2 regions of the Priestia sp. YIM B13491 genome follow, and region 1 is predicted to be linked to the other one. Evidence: riboswitches for the same ligand, from Rfam matches in the RefSeq annotation. Region 1 holds a riboswitch; the other holds the start of a gene.
What was found. Region 1 has a riboswitch for cobalamin ahead of ACFX4E_RS15660 (ABC transporter substrate-binding protein). Riboswitches for the same ligand answer to the same signal wherever they lie in the genome.
Positions count from the first base shown of each region.

Region 2: it holds a riboswitch for cobalamin, as region 1 does, so the genes downstream of both, ACFX4E_RS00075 (ribonucleoside-diphosphate reductase subunit alpha) here and ACFX4E_RS15660 (ABC transporter substrate-binding protein) in region 1, are expected to answer to the same signal.

Region 1 is NZ_JBHZOR010000004.1:136,417-142,203, forward strand. Features, by position in the region: gene ACFX4E_RS15650 (YpjP family protein) at 197-799, shown strand; gene ACFX4E_RS15655 (thioredoxin family protein) at 988-1,302, shown strand; cobalamin riboswitch at 1,393-1,525, shown strand; gene ACFX4E_RS15660 (ABC transporter substrate-binding protein) at 1,784-2,743, shown strand; gene ACFX4E_RS15665 (adenosylcobinamide amidohydrolase) at 2,832-3,440, shown strand; gene cbiB (adenosylcobinamide-phosphate synthase CbiB) at 3,445-4,431, shown strand; gene cobD (threonine-phosphate decarboxylase CobD) at 4,406-5,485, shown strand; gene ACFX4E_RS15680 (bifunctional adenosylcobinamide kinase/adenosylcobinamide-phosphate guanylyltransferase) at 5,482-5,787, shown strand, end outside.
Region 2 is NZ_JBHZOR010000001.1:15,513-21,299, forward strand. Features, by position in the region: gene ACFX4E_RS00065 (o-succinylbenzoate--CoA ligase) at 1-1,304, shown strand, start outside; gene menC (o-succinylbenzoate synthase) at 1,308-2,411, shown strand; cobalamin riboswitch at 2,691-2,876, shown strand; gene ACFX4E_RS00075 (ribonucleoside-diphosphate reductase subunit alpha) at 3,010-5,253, shown strand; gene ACFX4E_RS00080 (ribonucleotide-diphosphate reductase subunit beta) at 5,270-5,787, shown strand, end outside.

The sequences.
Region 1 (5,787 bases):
CGCTCGGTGTGACAACCTCAAATAGAAGAAGGAAGGTGCTAACTAAAAAGTCTTCGAATGCCCGTAGGCAGCATAAATGAATAAGCAAATATAGGTAAAAAATTAATAAGTATGTTACAATACCTAGTGAGTTATAACAATGAATTTTACGATATGAAAAGACCATATGGGAAAAGATGAGAAAGGAAAGATACGAATGCCTAGATGGATAAAAAGAATGCTAATTGTATTTATTACAGTATTTACATTTGGGCTTGTCACTCCACCAGAATATTTATACGTTGATGATGCAAAAGCGGACAAGCAACATAAAGCAGGGTATGTAAGAGAAACAACTCCTGTCACAGCTGTTATAGAAGATATTCATTTGCCATATGAAGAACCAAAATATGAAGACGTTTCATCATTTGTTACGTATGCAATGGAATCAGCTGAAAAACAGTCAGTGGAAAAATTCGGAACAAAAATTGGACCTGTCATTGAAGATGAATTTCGTCTAGCAGTGTTACCTAAAATTGAAGAAGTGCTGACCGACATTGGCACTGAACGTGAACAGTCGATTCAGAATCTCGAGATAAGCGAGCACCCTGCTGCTGGCTACGGTGAAAAGATTTTCCATGTATATGACCGGGAAACCGGTCAGGACTTAATACGATTTCATGTACGGCGTGAAAATCCTCCAAAAGATGGATACTGGTTTAATTTTCACTATCATGCGGCTGCAGATAATTTTCAGAAGCATTATGATTTAGGGAAAATTTATTGGAACCGAAACATGCCGCCTAAATGGTTTAGCTGATAATAGACACAACATTCTGCGATTTCGAAATGTTAGCTTTTTTAAGCTAGCATTTTTTTACGTCTAAAACCGTTATGGTCTAAATAAGCTGAAACATTAGCACAATGATAAAAAAATCGTTTATAATGAAGTCAGACTTCTTACCATAGAATAGGGAGAAGGAACGAATAGATGTTGGAGGTAACATAATGAAACAATTTACGGAAGAAAAACAATTTCGCGAACAAATTAAGAACGAAACACTAAGCGTTGGGATTTTTACGACAACGTGGTGTCCTGATTGCAAACGTTTGGATATGTTCATTGATGAAATCGTTGACGAAAATACAGATAAAGCATGGTTTAAAATTGATAAGGATGAGTTTGAAGAACTTTCTGCTGAAAACAATGTAATGGGTATTCCTTCTCTTCTTGTATATAAAAACGGTGAAAAAATTGCACACTTGCACAGTGCAAATGCTAAAACGCCTGAAGCGGTCCGTGAATTTTTAGCAACTCTTTAATTCCTTAAGCTGCGAGAGCATTCTCGCAGCTTTTTTTGTGAGAATGGCTATTTCCATTTTTCCATGAGTGGGGTATACTAGGACAAGTGAATAATCGTAAAGCAATAAGGTCTCAATTTAAAGATTGAGTGAAAAGGGAAGTCTGGTGAAAAACCAGCGCGGTCCCGCCACTGTAAGCGCTCTGTGCGTAAGTCAGGAGACCTGCCTTATTGTTAGCTGTGAAACCTTCGAGGAAGGGTGAAGCAGGGTAATGAACATACATATCAAGTATAGTGAACGGATTCTTTTCCTGCTTATCTTGACGTTACCTGCTTTGCTTTCAATTGAAAGTAAAGCTTTTTTATTTTGAAGCTACCTGCGAGCAGTATACATAGTCAAAGCGGAAAAACGGGATAGCGCTGCTTTTTGCATGATCATTTGCTTTTTCTTTAACGTGGAGGTTTCGTATTCACAATGAACAATATATAGGGGGAGTATTTAGATGAAAAAATGGCTTTCGTATTCCATTATTGCACTGTTAGTCATCGTACTTGCTGCATGCGGTGCAGGCAACCAAAGCAACAGTGATAAAAAAACGAAGCAAGATACGGAACAAACGTCACAAGCTGCATTTCCAGTGAAGGTAAAAGACGCGCGTGATAAAGAAATCACGTTGAAAAAACAGCCTAAGAAAATTGTTTCCTTAATGCCAAGTAATACGGAGATTGTATATGCCCTTGGCCTTGAAAAAGAATTAGTCGGTGTTACAAGCAACGATGATTATCCTAAAAGCGTAAAGAAAAAAGCGCAGGTAGGAGATATGAACGTTAATGCGGAAAAAGTTATTGCTTTAAATCCTGATTTAGTGCTGGCACACGCTTCAAGTATGGGCGTTTCGGATGAAGTATTTAAACAAATTGAAAGTGCGGGTATTCCGGTATTTGTTGTAAAAGATTCAACAACGTTTGATACGGTTTATGATTCTATTACGCAAATCGGTAAATTAACAGGTAAAACAAAAGAAGCTAATCAAACAATTAAAGACATGAAAGAAAAAGTAGCTTCAATTGAGAAAAAAGCAAAAACGATTTCAAAAGAAGATCGTAAAAAAGTATGGATAGAGGTATCAGGAGCTCCTGAGATTTATACAACAGGAAAAGGTACGTTCATGAACGAAATGCTTACTATGATCGGTGCGGATAACGTAGCAGCTAGTGAAAAGGGTTGGGTTAAGTTTTCTGAAGAGCAAGTTGTTAAGTTAAACCCTGACGTTATTATCGCAACGTATGATGCAGACAAAAATGAGATTATGAAGCGTCCCGCTTGGAGCAGCATGACTGCTGTAAAAGAGGGTAACATCGAGAAGGTTGATCAAAACAAAATCAATCGCTTAGGACCTCGTATTGTAGATGGCTTAGAGGACTTAGCAAAAGCAGTATACCCTGAGGTGTACAATAAATAAGAAGAGGGACCATATTCCAGTTCGAATTGAAAAGGGGATTGGTCCCTTTTCACATCTTAAAATTGAAGAACGGCCTGAGCTTTTAATCATGAAAACCGAGACTTCTTATAAAACATACAGCTCAGGGGTTTTAGGAACAGGCATTACGGAAACGGACACCTTTTACAATCGATTTGTTCACAAAGACTATTATTCAGATACTCCTTCTTTGGAGTATGAGCAATATTTGATGAAAGAAAATGTGCGCCATGAGCAAATCGTAGGGTTGATGACAGCCGTTTGGTTAAAAGAAAGAGCGGTTTACTGTTATGAAGGCTACGGAGTAAGAGTAGCTTCCGTGATAACGGCTGGAGTAGGAAATGCAGTAGATATTACAGCTGATGAAGCTGTCCCGTTCTATTCCTCTCCCGGTACAATTAATATGTTTTTTTTCGTGGAAGGTACGCTTACGGATGCTGCGTTTTTACAGCTTTTTATCGCGGCCACAGAAGCCAAAACAAAAACGCTGTCACAGCTGGGTGTCATAGATCCGGCTACAAAGACGATTGCTACGGGAACATCTACGGACAGCATCTCAGTTGCAGCGTCTCAGCAAGGAGCATTATATGAATATGCAGGCTCTATGACCGCTTTAGGGCAAGCGGTAGCCAAGCTGGTGAAAATAAGCTTAGAGCAGGGACTTAAGGGAAAGAGGTGAAGAAATGAGTATTACACAAGCGATAATTGCACACATGACGGCCATGACGATTGCTTTACTAATTGACCGAATTATAGGTGACCCCGAAAATTGGCCGCATCCCGTTCGCTGGTTTGGCAAATGGATTTATTGGATGGATTCCAGATTAAATACAGGTGCAGGAAAACGATTCAAAGGATTGCTTCTTGTGATAAGTATGGCTGTGCTCGCAGGAGTTGTTCCCTTTTTGTTCCTCCATGCTTTGTACGGAGTTCATTTTATAGCAGGTGTTTTAGTAGAGGGCGTAATGATTGCGACTACTATATCCACTCGTTCTTTAAGCGAAGCTGCCTATAAGGTACAAAAGCCGCTTCAGCTAGGAGATATGGAGAAAGCTAGATATGAAGTAAGCATGATTGTGGGACGAGATACAGATCGTTTGTCAGAAGGAGAAATTGCCAGAGCGACGGTAGAGACCGTGGCTGAAAATACAAGTGATGGTATTACAGCTCCGCTTTTTTATGCATTTATAGGAGGAGGAGCCCTAGCATTTTTTTACCGGGCTATTAACACATGTGATTCGATGGTTGGGTACAAAAATGACCGCTACTTTCTGTTCGGCTACTTTAGTGCAAAAACCGATGACGTATTAAACTATATTCCAAGTCGGTTAACTGCAGTGGTGATGACGGCTGTTAATGTAGCAAAAAGCCAGTATTCTCTTGGGCATGTAACGAGTTTGATTAAGCGTGATGCTAAGAAGCATCCAAGTCCAAATAGCGGATACGGGGAAAGCGCAGTGGCGGCTCTGTTAGGTATTCAACTCGGCGGACTTAATACATATAAAGGCATAGAATCTAATCGTGCAAAAATGGGTGAACCACTCATTCCCCTGCAAGCCGGTCATATTGAACAAGCTGTTTTCATTATGAAAAGGACGGTCTATGCTACGTGGTTATTATATTTTTTGTTAGGAGGAGTTATTAGTGCTATTACCTACACATGGAGCTAATCCTACTGTCTTTTTAAAAGCAATAGGGGCCGAGAATTTGTCGCATATAAAAGACTTTAGCGTGAACACAAATCCTTTAGGGGCTCCCCTTGTGCTTCACGAAAAGTGGAACGAATTCAAGGATGCAGCGTTTAGTTATCCTGATCCTCAAGTAACGAAGCTGAAAAATAAACTTGCAGCTCATCATCATGTTTCAGCTGCTCAAGTGTTGCCTACAAATGGTGCCGCTGAAGCGTTTTTCCTTATTGCTTCGTTATTTTCAGGAGAGAAAGCAGGGATTGTACAGCCGACTTTCGTTGAATATGAACAGGCAAGTAAAGCTTATGGATGTGAAGTGACATACATTCCTTTAGCTGAAGAAAATGGCTGGAGCTGGGATATAGAGTTGATTATGAGCATTCTTCCGGACATAAAAGTACTGTGGATTTGCCATCCAAATAATCCAACGGGCGTTATGTATAGTCATGAGGAATGGATGAAAGTAGTAAAAGCTGCTGCTCATCATGGTACATACTTAATGATTGATGAGGCATTTATTGATTTTGTCGAATATCAGCCTTCATTTGATTCTCTTATTCTGGATTATGAACATATCATTGTTGTGCGTTCCATGACAAAGATGTTTAATATTGCCGGGCTTCGTCTTGGCTATATTTTGGCAAATGAAAAAATCATCAGCAAGATGTCTAAAAAGCAGCCTCCTTGGAGTGTAAATGGATTGTCGCAGCAAGTAGGCATGATATGTGTGGATGAAAAAGATTTTGTAAAAGAAACCGTACATTATATTAAACAAGAACGGGAACGGATCTTGAGTCAACTAAAAGAATGGGGGCTTTTGGTTTCTCCTTCTCAGACAAACTATTATCTTTGCAGTGTTCCGTCTTCTATTAAAACGCGCGAATGGCTTGTCTATTTAGCAAGCCATGGCGTGGTAGCTCGTCATACTGAAAACTTCCCATTTTTAAATGGCCGCTATATCCGTTTGGCTGTGAAAACGAAAGAAGAAAATGACTATTTACTTAACGTAATCAAACAAGGACTTGATGAAATATGATCATCTTTATTAGCGGAGGCGTTCGAAGCGGAAAATCACGTGCAGCGGAGAATATGGTTCAAACTTTTTGTACAAAGCGCGCTGTTTATATTGCCACAAGCAGGCAAACAGATAAGGAAATGCAAAAACGCATCCAGCTTCATCAAACAGAACGCCAAGTAGCGAACACGCCTTGGATAACGATCGAACAGTCTGTAGATTTACAAAAAATTCTGCCGAATCTTCAAAGTGATGATGCTATACTTTTGGATTGTGTCACGAACTGGCTTGCCAATGAGCTTTTTTTAACAGAAAAAAGGTGG
Region 2 (5,787 bases), on a different contig from region 1:
GCGATACCATTGCTTTATACATGAAAAATAGAGTGGAGTTTATTGAGATTTTACATGCGGTTTCTTATATTGGCGCCCGGTTGCTGCTCGTCAACACGCGTTTGACAAATGAAGAAATTAATTATCAGCTAACAGATGCAAACGTGTCGTTGCTTATTGCGGATGAAACATTTTTAATGAGAGAATTCCAAAGTTCCATTACTCAGCTTACTTTACCTGCTTTAAAAAGTTCTCCAGAAGCAGAAACAGGTTTTCAAAAAACGTGGAATCTCGAGGACACATTCACCATTATGTATACGTCTGGAACAACAGGTCATCCAAAAGGAGTGCTGCAGACATATGGAAATCACTGGTGGAGTTCCGTTGGCTCAGCGCTTAATTTAGGGTTAAATGAAAAAGACTGCTGGCTTATAGCGGTTCCTTTGTTTCATATTAGCGGCTTATCTATTTTAATGCGGAGCGTCTTTTACGGAATGAAAATCATTTTAGAAGAACGGTTTGAAGCAAGAGCAGTAAATGAAGCGATTGAAAACAAAGGGGTAACGATTATTTCGGTTGTCGCTTCCATGCTGTCCAACATGCTCGATGAGTTAGGGGAACGGAAATATCCGCATACGTTTCGATGCATGCTTTTAGGAGGAGGACCTGCACCGCTTACTATTTTAGAGGCTTGTGTGAGTAAAGAAATTCCTGTTTATCAAACGTATGGAATGACAGAAACATCTTCACAGTTCGTTACGCTTTCACCTGAAGATAGTTTGCGAAAACTGGGATCAGCAGGTAAACCATTATTTCCATGTGCAATGAAAATTGTAGATGAAAAAGGAAATGAGACCAGCGAAGCAGGAGAAATTATTGTTAAAGGTCCAAATGTTACAAAAGGATATTTAAATAAACCTGAAGCTACTGAAAAAGCAATTCAACAAGGCTGGTTCTATACAGGAGACATCGGGAAAGTGGATGAAGAAGGCTTTCTATATGTGTTAGACAGACGTTCAGACCTTATTATTTCAGGTGGAGAAAATGTATATCCAGCTGAAATTGAAAATGTTTTGTTGAAGCATCCCGCTGTTAAAGAGGCCGGTGTAACGGGAGTAGCTGACGAAAAATGGGGACAAGTGCCAGCTGCATGTGTTGTTGTAAACGAAGACGTTTCAGATGAAGAATTATCTTTACACATTCAACAATTTTTAGCAAAGTACAAACTTCCAAAGTATTTCGTTCGAGTAGAGGAGCTGCCGCGAACGGCTTCTAATAAAATCATACGCCGGAAGCTATCATCGTTCATACAGAAAGGGAGCTAATCGATGATTATAAAAAAAGTACATCTTTATAAAATTGACATGAAGCTTCTTTCTCCTTTTTCAACAAGCTATGGTACAGTGCAGGATCGAGAATTGATTTTGCTTGAAGTAGAAGATGAACAAGGATTTACAGGGTGGGGAGAAGTAGTTGCTTTTTCATCTCCTTGGTATACGGAAGAAACGATTCAGACGTGTTTTCATATGTTAGACGATTTTTTAATTCCCTCGCTTCTTCATCAGCAGCTTCAAAAACCAGAGGATGTTCAAAAGTTATTCAAACCTCTAAAGCGAAATAACATGGCTAAAGCAGCTTTAGACTGTGCTGTATGGGATTTGTATGCAAAGCGGCAGAACAAACCGTTATCTGAAGTAATTGGAGGAGTAAGGTCTGCTGTAGAAGCTGGAGTGGTAGTTGGCTTAAATGATATTTCCATAATGAAAGAACAAATAAAGACTTACATGAAAGATGGCTATAAGCGCTTTAAAGTGAAAATTAAGCCGGGTGCTGACTATGAGCTACTGAAACAAATTCGAGATGAATTTCCAAGCATTCCTCTTATGGCTGATGCCAATTCAGCCTATACGTTAAGCGATAGTGATTCATTGAAGAAACTAGATGAATTGAATTTAATGATGATCGAACAGCCGTTAAGTTCTGATGATATCCTTGATCATCGATTGTTACAAAAGCAAATGCAGACGCCAATTTGCTTAGATGAAAGTATTGTGAGCTATGAAGATGCACGTCATGCAATTGAACAAAGAAGCTGTAAGATTATCAATGTGAAAATCGGTCGAGTTGGCGGAATGTCCGTAGCAAAGCAAATTCATGATTTGTGCGCCCAGTATGGTGTAAGACTTTGGGTTGGCGGAATGTTAGAAGCCGGGATTTCAAGAGCTCATAACATCGCCCTTGCGACATTGCCTTCTTTCACGATACCAGGTGATATTTCTGCGTCATCTCGCTATTGGGAAAAAGATATTATTAAGCCCGAAGTAGAGGTAGAAGCTGGAGTAATAAAGGTGAAGGGAAAACCGGGGATAGGATACGATATCGATAAAAACTTTATCAAAACAATCACAGCATTTGAAAAAGAATACCAATAATTAAAAACCGTTTTTTATGTAAAACGGTTTTTTTTATTGAGGTTGTCAATGTTTAGTAGAAAAATAGGACAAATTTTTTAAAAAGAGCACATTGTTCTATCAAGCGTGTCAAAACATGTTATGATGGAATAGTTTGATGAAAAAAGTCGAAGAGTTTTATCGTAAAAAACAAAATTATTTTTGAAAATAGGTTGATAGTTTTCTAAGTTGTCCTATATAATGTGTTTATAACATAACACAATATGTTGTTTTGAAATCGATAATAAAATACTATATTTTGTGTTTTCCAGTGAAAAAGGTGTCTGATAAAAAGACTTAAAAGGGAATTTGGTGAAAATCCAAAGCTGTCCCCGCAACTGTGAATGCTGATGAAATAAGGAGATCCACTGTGAGTAAACATCATGGGAAGGCCTTAAAGTAAAAAGAAGCATAAGTCAGGAGACCTGCCTTTTTTATGTCGTTTTATCTTCTTCGGGAGGTGAGAGGGTAGAGCGAGGATTGAGAAAAGACTTAGTGTCTTCTTCTATCTTCGTTCTATTCGCTCACCGAGGTACGGTGAGCGATTTTTTATTTTGAAGTGAAGAGAGGAGCCATATTTATGGTGAATACATTAAAGCCTACAATTCTACATGAATTAACTGCATATATTGAACGTTTAAAAAATGAATTTACGCAGCTTGATTTTTCTTTGTATGAGGAAAAGGTTATTCAAACTGTTACAGTAAAGGAAAATATGACGGACGAAAAGGTTGCAAACGTCCTAATTTTAGCAGCCTTAGAGCGTATTTCAATGGAAGAACCAGATTGGACGTACGTAGCGGCAGACGTCTACTTAAACGAACTATATCGAAAAGCAGCGGACAACCGAGGTTATGATAAAAAAGAGAAGTACGGTTCGTTTTATCAGCTTATTCAAGAACTAACAAAAATCGGCATTTATAATAAACAGCTATTAAAAACATATACAGAAGAAGAAATTAATGAAATTGCTTCAGTCATTATTCCTGAACGCGATCGTTTATTTACATACATTGGATTGTTGACATTAGCAGATCGCTATTTAGCGACATCACATGATAAGCGCGTATACGAATTACCGCAAGAACGTTTTCTTATCATTGCTATGACGCTGATGTCTCAAGAAAAGAAAGAAAATCGAACAGCATTAGTAAAAGAAGCGTACTGGGCGCTTTCTAGTCTATATATGACGGTTGCCACACCAACGCTTTCAAACGCAGGAAAGAGCTACGGACAGCTATCTAGCTGCTTTATTGATACGATTGATGACAGCTTACGCGGTATTTATGATAGCAATACAGATTTGGCCACGCTTAGTAAAAATGGAGGCGGAATTGGTGTCTACCTCGGTCATATTAGAAGCCGAGGAAGTGATATAAAAGGTTTTAAAGGCGTATCATCAGGAACAATTCCATGGATGAAACAGCTAAATAATACGGCTGTAAGTGTCGATCAGCTAGGTCAACGACAAGGGGCTATTGCCGTATATTTAGACGTATGGCATAAAGACATCTTTTCATTCTTAGACGCGCGGTTGAACAATGGTGACGAACGCCAGCGCACGCATGATTTATTCACTGGCGTATGTTTGCCAGATTTGTTTATGGAAAAAGTAGAAGCACGTGAAGACTGGCACTTATTCGATCCTCACGAAGTTCGTACGCTGATGGGCTACTCGTTAGAAGATTTTTATGATGAAGAAGAAGGCAGCGGTTCGTTCCGCACTCGTTACGCTGAGTGTGTAAATAATGAACAGCTTTCAAGAGAGACAGTACCTGCTATTGAAATCTTCAAGCGCATTATGCTTTCGCAGCTTGAAACGGGGACGCCTTATATGTTCTATCGTGATACGGTTAACCGAGCTAATCAAAACCGCCACGAGGGCATGATCTACTGCAGCAACTTATGTACAGAAATTACGCAAAACCAAAGCACAACGGTCGTAACAGAGGAAATTACGGAAGACGGAAAAATTATTATTACAAAGAATCCGGGCGATTTTGTTGTATGTAATCTTTCTTCTATCAACTTAGCGAGAGCCGTAACTGAAGATGTGCTTGAACGTTTAATTCCAATTCAAGTACGCATGCTTGATAACGTTATTGAGTTAAATGATTTGCCGGTACTTCAAGCAAAACTAACAAACCAAAAGTACCGCGCAGTAGGGCTTGGCACATTTGGTTGGAACCATTTGCTTGCCTTAAAGAAAATAGCATGGGAAACAGATGAAGCGGTAGCATATTGCGATGAATTGTATGAGCAAATCGCTTACTTAACCGTACAGGCAAGCATGAACTTAGCTAAAGAAAAAGGTGCATATCCATTATTTAAAGGCTCAGATTTTGAGTCAGGCGCTTATTTTGAAACACGTAAATACACAAGCGAAGCGTGGAGTGAACTGCGTAACGAAGTTCAAAACAATGGGATAAGAAATGGCTACTTAATGGCTGTAGCACCTAATTCATCAACATCTATTATCGCGGGTTCTACTGCAAGTATTGATCCGATTTTCCGTAAGTTTTATTCAGAGGAAAAGAAAAACTATAAAATCCCGGTGACGGCACCGGATTTATCACCAGCAACAAACTGGTATTATAAGTCCGTTTATTTAATTGATCAGCACTGGAGCATTAAGCAAAACGCCAAGCGCCAGCGCCATATTGATCAATCCATTTCATTCAACTTATATGTGCAAAATGATATCCGAGCAAAAGAGCTGCTGGATCTTCATATGACGGCATGGAAAGAAAAGTTAAAAACGACCTACTACGTACGTTCAACATCAAGTGAAGTCATTGAAGAATGTGAAAGCTGTCATAGTTAAAAGGAGTGAATAATTGATGACAAGCATGTTAAAACGAGAATTAATGAACGAAACAGCTCCGAACCGTTCGACAGGAATCATCAACGGCAAGAGCTCAAATATTCTAAACTGGGATGACGTCCGATTTTCATGGGCGTTCCCTAAATACAAGCGTATGCTAGCTAACTTCTGGACGCCGTTTGAAATTAATATGGGTCAAGATATTAAGCAGTTCCCTCAGTTAACGGCTGACGAACAAGAGAGTTTTTTTAAAATTATTGGCTTGCTGGCGCTACTGGACAGTATTCAATCAGATTATGCTAGCAAAGTAGCTGACTATGTAACCGATTCTTCGATTAATGCTCTAATGATTATTTTAGCGCAGCAAGAAGTGGTTCATAATCATTCGTATTCATATGTTTTATCAAGTCTTGTACCAAAAGGAAAACAAGATGAAGTATTTGAATACTGGCGCACAGACGAAAAGCTTCGCGCTCGAAATGACTTTATTACAAACGGATATAAAGCATTTAGCGAAGAAGCAACGGTTGAAAA